DNA from 3 places in the Kitasatospora sp. NPDC090308 genome. Region 2 is predicted to be linked to each of the others. Evidence: riboswitches for the same ligand, from Rfam matches in the RefSeq annotation. Region 2 holds a riboswitch; each other region holds the start of a gene.
What was found. A riboswitch is a leader RNA that binds a small molecule or an ion and turns the genes downstream of it on or off. The one in region 2 is predicted to bind cobalamin.
Positions count from the first base shown of each region.

Region 1 (3,263 bases), on a different contig from region 2:
TACGCGGCCTCGAAGCCCAGGTCCTGGATCAGGCGGGCGGAGAGCGGGTTGATCGCGCCGGGCAGGCGCAGCAGCCGGCCGGAGGCGAGCTGTTCGCGGAAGGCCCGGCGGCGCTGGGCGGGGGTGGTGCGGGTGTGCAGCATCAGAACAGGCCCTTCGGCAGGGTCGCGTCGAAGGCGCGCACCGCTTCGGCGTCCACGGCCGGGAACAGCTCGCCGAGGTCGGCGGCCCCGAGTTCGGCGAGGCCGGCCGCGGCGGCGAGGAAGCGCTCCTGGTCGGCCGGGGCGACGATCCCCTCGGCGAGGGTGCGGAACTTGCCCTCGTAGGCGGGCCGGTCGAAGGGCCGGGCGCCGGCCGGGTGGGCGTCGGCCACGCCCAGCTCGTCCTCGACGACCGAGCCGTCGTCCAGCGTGATCACCACGCGTCCGCCGAAGGCCCGGCGTTCCGGGTCGGGGTCGTGGTAGCGGCGGGTCCACTCCGGGTCCTCGACGGTGGTGACCTTCCGCCACAGCGCGACGGTCTCCGGGCGTCCGGCCCGCTCGGGGGCGTAGGAGCGCTCGTGGTGCCAGCCGCCGTCCTCCAGGGCGACGGCCAGGATGTACGGGATCGAGTGGTCGAGCGTCTCGCGGCTCGCGGCGGGGTCGTACTTCTGCGGGTCGTTCGCGCCGGAGCCGATCACGTGGTGGGTGTGGTGGCTGGTGTGCAGGACGACCGAGCGGACCCGCTCCAGCGGGCCGGCCTTCCCGCGCAGCCGCCGGGCCAGGTCGATGACCGCCTGGGCCTGGTACTCGGCCGAGTACTCCTTGGTGTAGGTGTCCAGGATCGCGCGGCGCGGCTCGTCCGGCCCCGGCAGCAGCACCCCGTAGTCGGCGGACGGGCCGTCCAGCATCCAGGCCAGGAAGCCGTCCTCGCCCTCGTAGACCGGCGACGGCGAGGTCTCGCCGCGCATCGCCCGGTCCACCGCCTCGACCGCCGCCTTCCCGGCGAACGCGGGGGCGTACGCCTTCCAGCTGGAGATCTCGCCCTTGCGGGACTGCCGGGTGGCGGTGGTGGTGTGCACCGCCTGCTGGACGGCCTGGTAGGTGACCTCGGTCGGCAGCCGCAGCAGCGCCCCGAGGCCGCAGGCGGTGGCCGCGCTCAGGTGCGCGACGTGGTCGATCCGGTGCGCGTGCAGGCAGATGCCCTTGACCAGGGCGACGTGCACCTCGTACGCCGCGACGACGCCCCGTAGCAGGTCCGCGCCGGTGCGGCCGGTGTGCTGGGCGACGGCCAGCAGCGGCGGGACGTTGTCGCCGGGGTGCGAGTAGTCGGCGGCCAGGTAGGTGTCGTGGAAGTCGAGTTCGCGCACGGCGGTGCCGTTGGCCCAGGCCGCCCACTCCGGGGAGACCCGGGTGCCGCTGCCGAACACCGAGGCGCCCGGGAGCGCGGCCCGGTGCGCGGTGGCCTGGGCGCGGGCGACGGCGACCGGGCGGCGCAGCAGCGAGGCGACGGCCACCGCGGCGTTGTCGATCACCCGGTTGACGGCCGTGTCCGCGCAGGCCGCCTCCGGTTGCTCGGTGCCGGCGGCCACCTCGGCGAGCTTCCAGGCGAGTTGGTCCTCGCGCGGGAGGCGGTCGGCGCTGGGGTGGACACGGACGCGGTGCTCGATCACGGGACTCCTCGGAGGCGTCGGCGGCTGGGGTGCGCATGATCGAGACTGCCGGTCGGACCGCGGGCGGTCCAGCAGGCCGAGCTGCGGAATCCGCACCCGGCGGACCGGTGAATCGGCGAATCCTGCGAAGAACCGGAGGCGCAGCGCCGACCGGGACGTCCGTCGGCGGGACGCGCGCGCCCTTGACCCGGCCTCCGGCGCCTCGCCATGATGGGCCGTCATGTTTCCCGACTCCGCCGTCGGGGGAAGTCCGGTCCGAATCCGGCGCTGACCCGCAACGGTAGGCCGTCGACGGCTGTCGACGGCGAGCCCGATCACCCGGTGGCGGAGGTGTACGTCCACTCCTCCCGTCGTGGTCTGCGGGCCGGAGCTCCGAGGGCTGAGCCGCCGCGCGCCACCTCCTCCGGGCCCCGCGCGCAGGTTCGGAAAGGCTCTCCATGACCGTGCTCCGCCGCCCCCTGCGCCTGCTCGCGATACCGGCGCTCGCCCTCGCGGCCACGCTCCCCGCGGCCGTCCCCGCCCGGGCCGCCCCCGCCCAGGCCGCCCCCGCCCGGGCCGTCCCGCTCCCCGCCGGCACCGCCACCCTCCGGCCGGACGCCGCCGCCGCGGGCTGGCTGGCCCGCCAACTCGTCGACGGCGACCACTTCGAGACCGTCTTCGACGGCACCGCCTACCCCGACCAGGGGCTGACCGCCGACGCCGTCCTGGCCTTCGCCGCCGCCCACGGCTCCGACACGGCCGCCGCCCGCGCCACCGCCTGGCTCGCCAGGCCGGAGAACACCGCCGGCTACCTGGGCGACGGCACCACCGAGGCGTACGCCGGAGCCACCGCCAAACTGCTGCTCACCGCCGAGGTCCGCGGCGAGAACCCGGCCGCCTTCGGCGGCGTCGACCTCCCGGCCCGCCTGCGCTCCCTCCGGACGGCCGCCGGCCGCTTCTCCGACCGCTCCCAGTGGGGCGACTACAGCAACTCCTTCGGCCAGTCCCTGGCCGTCATCGCCCTCACCCGCACCCCCGCCGGGGCCCCGGCCGCCGCCGTCGACTTCCTGGCCGGCAGCCAGTGCGCGGACGGCGGGTTCCCGGCCTCCTTCGGCCAGGCCACCTGCACCGCCGACCCGGACGCCACCGCGCTCGCCGTCCAGGCCCTCGCCGCCACCGGACGCGCCGCGAAGGCCGCCGCCGGACTGAACTGGCTGAGCGCGCACCAGAACGCCGACGGCGGGTTCGCCGCGGCCGGGGCCACCGCCTCCAACGCCAACAGCACCGGACTGGCCACCCAGACCCTGCTGTCCACCGGACGCCCCGTGGCCGGGCTCAAGGGCTGGAGCGCCCTGGTCGAGCTCCGGCAGGGCTGCGCCGCCGACCCGGCCGTCCGGGGCGCGGTCGCCTACGACGCCACCGGCTTCGACCCGGGCAGCGCCGCCCGCGCCACCGCCCAGGCGGTCCTCGGGCTGAGCGGCACCCCGCTGGTCGCCCTCTCCGCCCACGGCGCCCGCCCCGCCGCGCCCGCCCTCGCCTGCCCGGCCCGCTGAACGCCCTGACCGACTGGCCCCCGAAACCAAGGAGCACCCGCATGAGCGACACCCTCGCCCCCGCCCGTCCGGCCCGCCGC
Region 1 is NZ_JBIVXY010000013.1:119,285-122,547, reverse strand. It holds gene prpB (methylisocitrate lyase) at 1-143, opposite strand, end outside; gene ACIQVD_RS26050 (MmgE/PrpD family protein) at 143-1,651, opposite strand; cobalamin riboswitch at 1,859-1,992, shown strand; gene ACIQVD_RS26045 (prenyltransferase/squalene oxidase repeat-containing protein) at 2,089-3,183, shown strand; gene ACIQVD_RS26040 (flagellar hook-length control protein FliK) at 3,225-3,263, shown strand, end outside.
Region 1: it holds a riboswitch for cobalamin, as region 2 does, so the genes downstream of both, ACIQVD_RS26045 (prenyltransferase/squalene oxidase repeat-containing protein) here and ACIQVD_RS06620 (ribonucleoside-diphosphate reductase subunit alpha) in region 2, are expected to answer to the same signal.

Region 2 (3,263 bases):
TCGAGGTGGCGGCGCATCCACTCCAGCACCCCGGCCAGCGACTCGCCGCCGCCCTCGGGCACCGGCCGGTTGATGAACTGGGCCTGGCCGCCGTCCCGGTGCGGGGCGACCACCATCCGGCGGGCGATCGCCCGGGCCACCTCGGCGCCCTGCACCTTGCGGACCAGGTGCAGGCAGGCGTCGATGCCCGCGGCGGTGCCGGCCGAGGTGATCACCGGGTGGTCGTCCACGTACAGCACGCCGGGTTCGACGGTGGTCAGCGGGAAGCGCTCGGCCATCAGGTCGGCGTAGCGCCAGTGGGTGGTGCAGCGGCGGCCGTCGAGCAGGCCGGCCGCGCCGAGCAGGAAGCTGCCGGAGCAGATCGACAGCAGGTGGGCGCCGCGGTCGTGGGCGGCCCGCAGCGCCGCGCAGACCTCCTCGGGGTAGTGCGCGCGGATGCCGGTGGCGGTGGCGATCACCAGGTCGGCCCCGGCGATCCGCTCGGGGCCGTGCGGGACGTCGACGGTGAAGCCGGAGTGGGTGCGCATCGGGCCGGGGCGGTCGCCGACCAGGGCGAAGTCGTAGACCGGCAGGCCGCTCTCGCTCCGGTCCAGGCCGAACACCTCGCAGGCCACCCCCAGTTCGAAGGGGTGGACCTCCTCCAGCACCACGACGGCGACGTTCTCCAGCTTCCGCATCCGGCCAGCATGGCAGTGGCAGGATTTCGTGGCAATGGTGCGTTCCTGCCACTCGTCCGGCCCCGGCCGGGCGCGGACAGTGGAGGCATGACCACCGCACTCGCCCTGCTGGGCCTCCTCGGCAGTTTCGGACTCCTCGGCGTCCTGGTCGGCCGCGACCTGGACCGCAACGGCCGGCACGGCCGCGACGACGTGCACCGGCCGGGCGGCTACCCGTTCGACCCGGACCTGGCCGACCCGCGCCGTCGGCCGTCCGGCACACTGTCCGGATGCGCTCCCCGACCGTCCGCCGCGCCCTCGACCGCGACCTCGCCGGAGCCGGGGAGGTCAGCGTCGAAGCCTTCGTCGGCGACGGCCACACCCGCCCCGACTCCCCCTACGCCGCACTCCTCCGCGACGCCGCCCGCCGCAACCGGGAGGCCGAGCTCCTGGTCGCCGTCGACGACGGCGGGGCGGTGCTCGGCTGCGTGACCTTCGCGCCCGGCGGCACCGCGTGGGCGGACGTCGCGCACCCCGACGAGGGCGAGATCCGGATGCTCGCGGTCGGCGCGGCGGCCCGCGGGCGCGGTGTCGGCCGGGCCCTGGTGCGGGCCTCGATCGCGCGCAGCCGGGAACTGCGGCTGGCCGGGATGGCGTTCTCCACCCGGCCGTCGATGACCGCCGCGCACCGGATCTACGACGCCCTGGGCTTCGTCCGCAGCCCCGCGCGGGACTGGTCGGCGGCGCCCGGCACGGACCTGTGGGTCTACACGACGCGGTTCTGAGGGCGGGCCCGAGCCGGGCCCCGAGCCCGGACCCGAAGCCGTCCGCGGGCCGTCCGCGGGCGGGTTCACGGGCGGGCCCACGGGCCGTCAGTGGGCGGTTCGCGGACGGTTCGTGGGCGGTCGGCGGACGGTTCGTGGGCGGCCGGCGGACGGTTCGCGGACGGTTTCGTTGTCTACGCGCGGCACCGCCGACGCGACACGCGCTACTACATCTGGTGCTTCCAGTTCCAGCCACCACAACATGTATGCTCACTCTCGCTGTCGACGCAGGGGAATCCGGTGCGAATCCGGGACTGCCCCGCAACGGTGAGCGGGTTGCTGCGACGCCCGCGCAGTCCGAGGACCTGCCGACGGTGTGCGACACGGCATCCCCGCAGACGCCATGCAGCACAGCTTTGCCGTCCGGTCTCGCGGGCGGACCGGGGGTGGTCTTCGCGCGCCGGAACGCGTTCTCGTTCCTTCGTGCCGCCCTCCCCTGGCCGCGTGCGGTGCCGGACAACCCGAGCCACGTCCGCCGCCACAGGAGAGAGTGCGCCTTGACCGTCGCCGCCTCAGTCACCCTGCCGTCCCAGGGATCCGCCGACGCCTTCACCGACCCCGGTGCGGCGCTGCTCCGGCTGCTCACCGACCGCAGCACCGACCTCCCCCAGGTGGACCCCGGCCACGTCGCCGCCGCCGCGCTGCGCGGCCGCCACGCTGGCTCGGACTTCGCCGAGCTGCGCGGGCTGGCCGTGGAGGCCGCCGCGTCGATGATCGCCGAGGACCCGCAGTACTCGAAGCTGGCCGCCCGCCTGCTGGCGCTGGAGATCCGCGACGAGGCCGCCACCCAGGGCGTCACCTCGTTCTCCTCCTCGGTGGCCGTGGGCCACGCCGAGGGCCTGATCGGCGACGCCACCGCCGCGTTCGTGGCCGGGCACGCCGGGCTGTTCGACTCGCTGATCGACGAGGCGGGCGACGACCGCTTCGAGTACTTCGGCCTGCGCACCGTCCAGTCCCGCTACCTGCTGCGCCACCCGATCACCCGCAAGGTGGTCGAGACCCCGCAGCACTTCCTGCTGCGGGTGGCGGCGGGCCTGGCGGTCGGCACCACCGAGGAGTCGGTGCGCGAGGTCGCCGAGCTGTACACCCTGATGAGCCGGCTGGAGTACCTGACCAGCTCGCCGACGCTGTTCAACTCCGGCACCCGGCACCCGCAGATGTCCTCCTGCTACCTGCTGGACTCGCCGCTGGACAACCTGGACTCGATCTACAACCGGTACGCGCAGATCGCCCGGCTCTCCAAGCACGCCGGCGGCATCGGCCTGTCCTACTCGCGGATCCGCTCCCGCGGCTCGCTGATCCGCGGCACCAACGGCAAGTCGAACGGCATCGTGCCGTTCCTGCGCACCCTGGACTCCTCCGTGGCGGCGGTCAACCAGGGCGGCCGGCGCAAGGGCGCGGCCTGCGTGTACCTGGAGACCTGGCACGCCGACATCGAGGAGTTCCTGGAGCTCCGCGACAACACCGGCGAGGAGGCCCGGCGCACCCACAACCTGAACCTGGCGCACTGGATCCCGGACGAGTTCATGCGCCGGGTCAACGCCGACGCCGACTGGTCGCTGTTCTCCCCGGCCGACGTGCCGGAGCTGGTCGACCTGTGGGGCGCCGAGTTCGACGAGGCGTACGTCAAGGCCGAGCTGGCCGGCAAGGCCGTGCGCACCATCCCCGCGCAGACCCTGTACGCCCGGATGATGCGCACCCTGGCGCAGACCGGCAACGGCTGGATGACCTTCAAGGACGCCTCCAACCGGGCCGCCAACCAGACCGCGCTGCCCGGCCGCAC
Region 2 is NZ_JBIVXY010000002.1:586,057-589,319, reverse strand. It holds gene ACIQVD_RS06630 (helix-turn-helix domain-containing protein) at 1-677, opposite strand, end outside; gene ACIQVD_RS06625 (GNAT family N-acetyltransferase) at 947-1,441, shown strand; cobalamin riboswitch at 1,670-1,808, shown strand; gene ACIQVD_RS06620 (ribonucleoside-diphosphate reductase subunit alpha) at 1,978-3,263, shown strand, end outside.

Region 3 (3,263 bases), on a different contig from region 2:
GGCGGTGCTGGAGCGCAAGGGCATCCACCCCAACCTGGACTACCCGGCGGGCCTCGCCTACCACCTGATGGGCTTCGACACTCCCGCCTTCACGCCGATCTTCGTGATGAGCCGGATCACCGGCTGGACCGCCCACATCACCGAGCAGCTCGCCCACAACGCGCTGATCCGCCCGCTCGCCCGCTACGACGGTCCGGGCCGCCGGACGGTGCCGGTCACCGGGTAGGGCACCCGGGTGCGCCGGTCCGGGTCCACCACGAGCCGACCGGCGGCCGGGGGGCGGGCCCGCTGGGCGCAGTCGGTCCGTTCGCAGATCCGGCAGCCCAGGCCGATCGGGGTGGCGGCCCGCCCCCGGTCGAGGGCGATCCCCTCGGAGTAGACCAGGCGGTGGGCGTGGCGCAGTTCGCAGCCGAGGGCGACGGCGAACTCGCTGCGGGGCGCGCGGTGGCCGTGGCCGCCGTGGGTCACCGTCCGGGCGATCCAGAGGTAGCGCTTGCCGTCGGGCATCTCGGCGACCTGGGTGAGGATGCGCCCGGGTGCGGAGAACGCCTCGTAGACGGTCCAGAGCGGGCAGGTGCCGCCGAGCCGGGAGAAGTGGAAGTCGGTCGCCGACTGCCGCTTGGAGATGTTGCCCGCCCGGTCGGCGCGCAGGAACGAGAACGGCACGCCGCGCCGGCCGGTGCGCTGGAGGGTGGACAGCCGGTGGCAGACCGTCTCGAAGCCGACGCCGAAGCGCGCCTGGAGCAGTTCGACGTCGTAGCGCAGTTCCTCCGCGGCGGTGTGGAAGGCGGAGTACGGCATCAGCAGGGCGCCCGCGAAGTAGTTGGCGAGGCCGATCCTGGCCAGGTCGGCGGCCTGCGCGGAGGTGAAGGCCGGTTCGGCCGCCGCGACCAGGGCGTCGAGCAGCGGGCGGTGTTCCAGCAGCGCGAGCTGGGTGGCGAGTTGGAAGGCCCGCTGGCCGTCCGCCAGCCAGGGCGACAGGCGCAGGGTGCCGCCGGCCGGGTCGAACCGGCGCATCTCGGCCCGGTCGCCCGGGTCGGCGTCCAGCACCCGCACCCCGTGGCGGGCGCCGAACCTGGCCACCAGCGCGGCCGTGCGGCCGGTCGGGTCCGCGGCGAGGGCGGCGGCGGTGCGTTCGGCCTCCGCGTCGAGGACCGCGATGTGGTTGTGGTGCGCGTAGAAGAAGTCCCGTACCTGGTCGTGGGGTTCGGCGGGCACCAGCGCCGCGGCGGCACCCCCCGGGTGGTCGAGTGCGGCGACCCGGGTGACGGCCTCCCGGTAGCGGCGGTGCAGCGCGACCAGCGCCCGGGCGACGTCCGGATGGTTCCGGCTCGCCTCCACCACCTCCTCCGCCGCGACCGCGAGGCCGCACGCCTCGTCGGCGAGGGCGGCCCGCAGGTCGGTGGCGAGCCGTTCCTCCTCCGCCTCGGAGAAGAACTCCGGCTCCACGCCGAAGACTTCGGAGATCCGCAGCAGCACCGCGGCGGTGAGGGGCCGCCGGCTGTGCTCGATCTGGTTGAGGTAGCTGGTCGAGAGGCCCAGCTCGTGCGCCAGCTCGACCTGGTTCATGCCGTGCTCGCGGCGCAGCCGCCGCAGTTTCGCGTGGGCGAAGACCTTGCGCCCGACGGGTGGTGCCATGGTGCGACGTGTCCCTCTTCCTGCTCTGCCTGCTCTGCTCCGTACGCTGCCCCGCGCGTCAGGCGGGCCGTCCCTCCGGAGGGCGTGGATGATCGCGGAGAAGTCCGGTCCGGCGGCCTCGCCCCGGGCGAAGTCGGCGGCCGAACTCGGCGGCCCGGCGGCCGAGTTCGGCCGGGACGGCGACGGCGAACCCCACCGCCTCCAGGCCGCGCCGGAGGTCCCCGGGGGTGCCGGCGACCGGCTTGCCGGCCACGCGGGGGGTGAGTTCTCGTACCATCGGCTCCTTCTCCCGTCCCGGGTGGTGCGGAGGGGAGGAGTGGAGGCCGCCGGCGGGGGTGGGCGCGCGGCGGTGCGGCCACCGCGCGGACGCGGCGGCCTGACACTCCGTCAGGGGATCTGGGCCCCGACGGACTTCGGCACGTGGCCGGGTGGCGCACCGGTGGTGCGGGAGCAGCCCGGGGTCATGGCGTGTCGTCTCCATCCTCGTGGAAAACACGGATCACCCGCGGCCGGTATCCTGACTCCCGGATCGACGCCCGCCCCCCGGCCTTCCCGGCTGGCTGCCAGTGGCCCTCGCCCACGAGGACGGACTCCCCGGTCACAGTGGCGGGACCGTGCCGGACTCGCACCGGCTTCCCTGACACCGCGGACCTGCCTTCGACCCTATAGTCGGGCGTCCTGGTAAGTCCAGGGCATCCGCGCCCCCTCGCCCCGCGCCGCCGTCACCCCCGAGCCGCGCCACCGGCGGGCGAGCCGGGGGCGGCCGTGCGCCGCGACGTCAGCAGGACGGCGGCGAGCGTGCCCGCCTCGGTGATCCGGCCGTCCGCGCACATGGCCACCGCCTCCGGCAGGGGCACCCAGCGCAACTCCATGTCGGCCTCGCTCGCCTCCCGGCGGTGCTCCCCGACGGTCAGACCAGTGGCGAGGTACAGGTGCTCCCGGGTGCGCGCACCGGCGGGCATCCGCCACATCGCCGTCAACGGCTCGACCCGGTCGGCCCGGACGCCGGCCTCCTCCGCCAGCTCCCGCCGCGCCGCCGCCGCAGGCTCCTCCCCCGGCTCGCACCCTCCCCCGGGACACATCAGCAACCGCTGCCCGCACGCGTAGACGTCCTCCTCCACCAGTGCGACCCGCCCCCACCCGTCGAGCGCCACGACCCGCACCCCGTCGACGGACTCCGTGAACTCGTAGGTCCCCGTGCTCCGATCGGCCCGCCGGACCGCGTCACGGCGCACCACCAGCCGCACTCCCCGGTACTGGACGGTCGACGAGAGCGTGGTCCATCCGTCGATCATGCCGACTCCTCCCGGGGCTGTGGCGCACGGCCGGGCAACGCCCCGAGGATCTCCAGGGCCCGGTCGGCGACCTGACGGGGCGTGCGGCGGGTGGTGTCGATGACGTCGGCGGCGGCGGCCAGCCACCCCCGGTACGCCTCGGCGTAGCGGGGCAGCCTGCCGCGCCGGAAGACGCGGACCCTCTCGCTGCGCTCCTCGTCCCCGGGGAACTCGGCACCGGCGTCGATGCGGGCCCGGACCGTGTCCGGGTCGGCGTGCAGCAGCAGGTGGTGCAGCGGGACGCCGGCGGCGCGGACGGCGTGGTGGATCTCGGCGGCGTAGTCCCGGCGC
Region 3 is NZ_JBIVXY010000013.1:124,240-127,502, forward strand. It holds gene ACIQVD_RS26060 (bifunctional 2-methylcitrate synthase/citrate synthase) at 1-226, shown strand, start outside; gene ACIQVD_RS26065 (short-chain fatty acyl-CoA regulator family protein) at 184-1,638, opposite strand; cobalamin riboswitch at 2,128-2,301, opposite strand; gene ACIQVD_RS26070 (NUDIX domain-containing protein) at 2,361-2,933, opposite strand; gene ACIQVD_RS26075 (AAA family ATPase) at 2,930-3,263, opposite strand, start outside.
Region 3: it holds a riboswitch for cobalamin, as region 2 does, so the genes downstream of both, ACIQVD_RS26065 (short-chain fatty acyl-CoA regulator family protein) here and ACIQVD_RS06620 (ribonucleoside-diphosphate reductase subunit alpha) in region 2, are expected to answer to the same signal.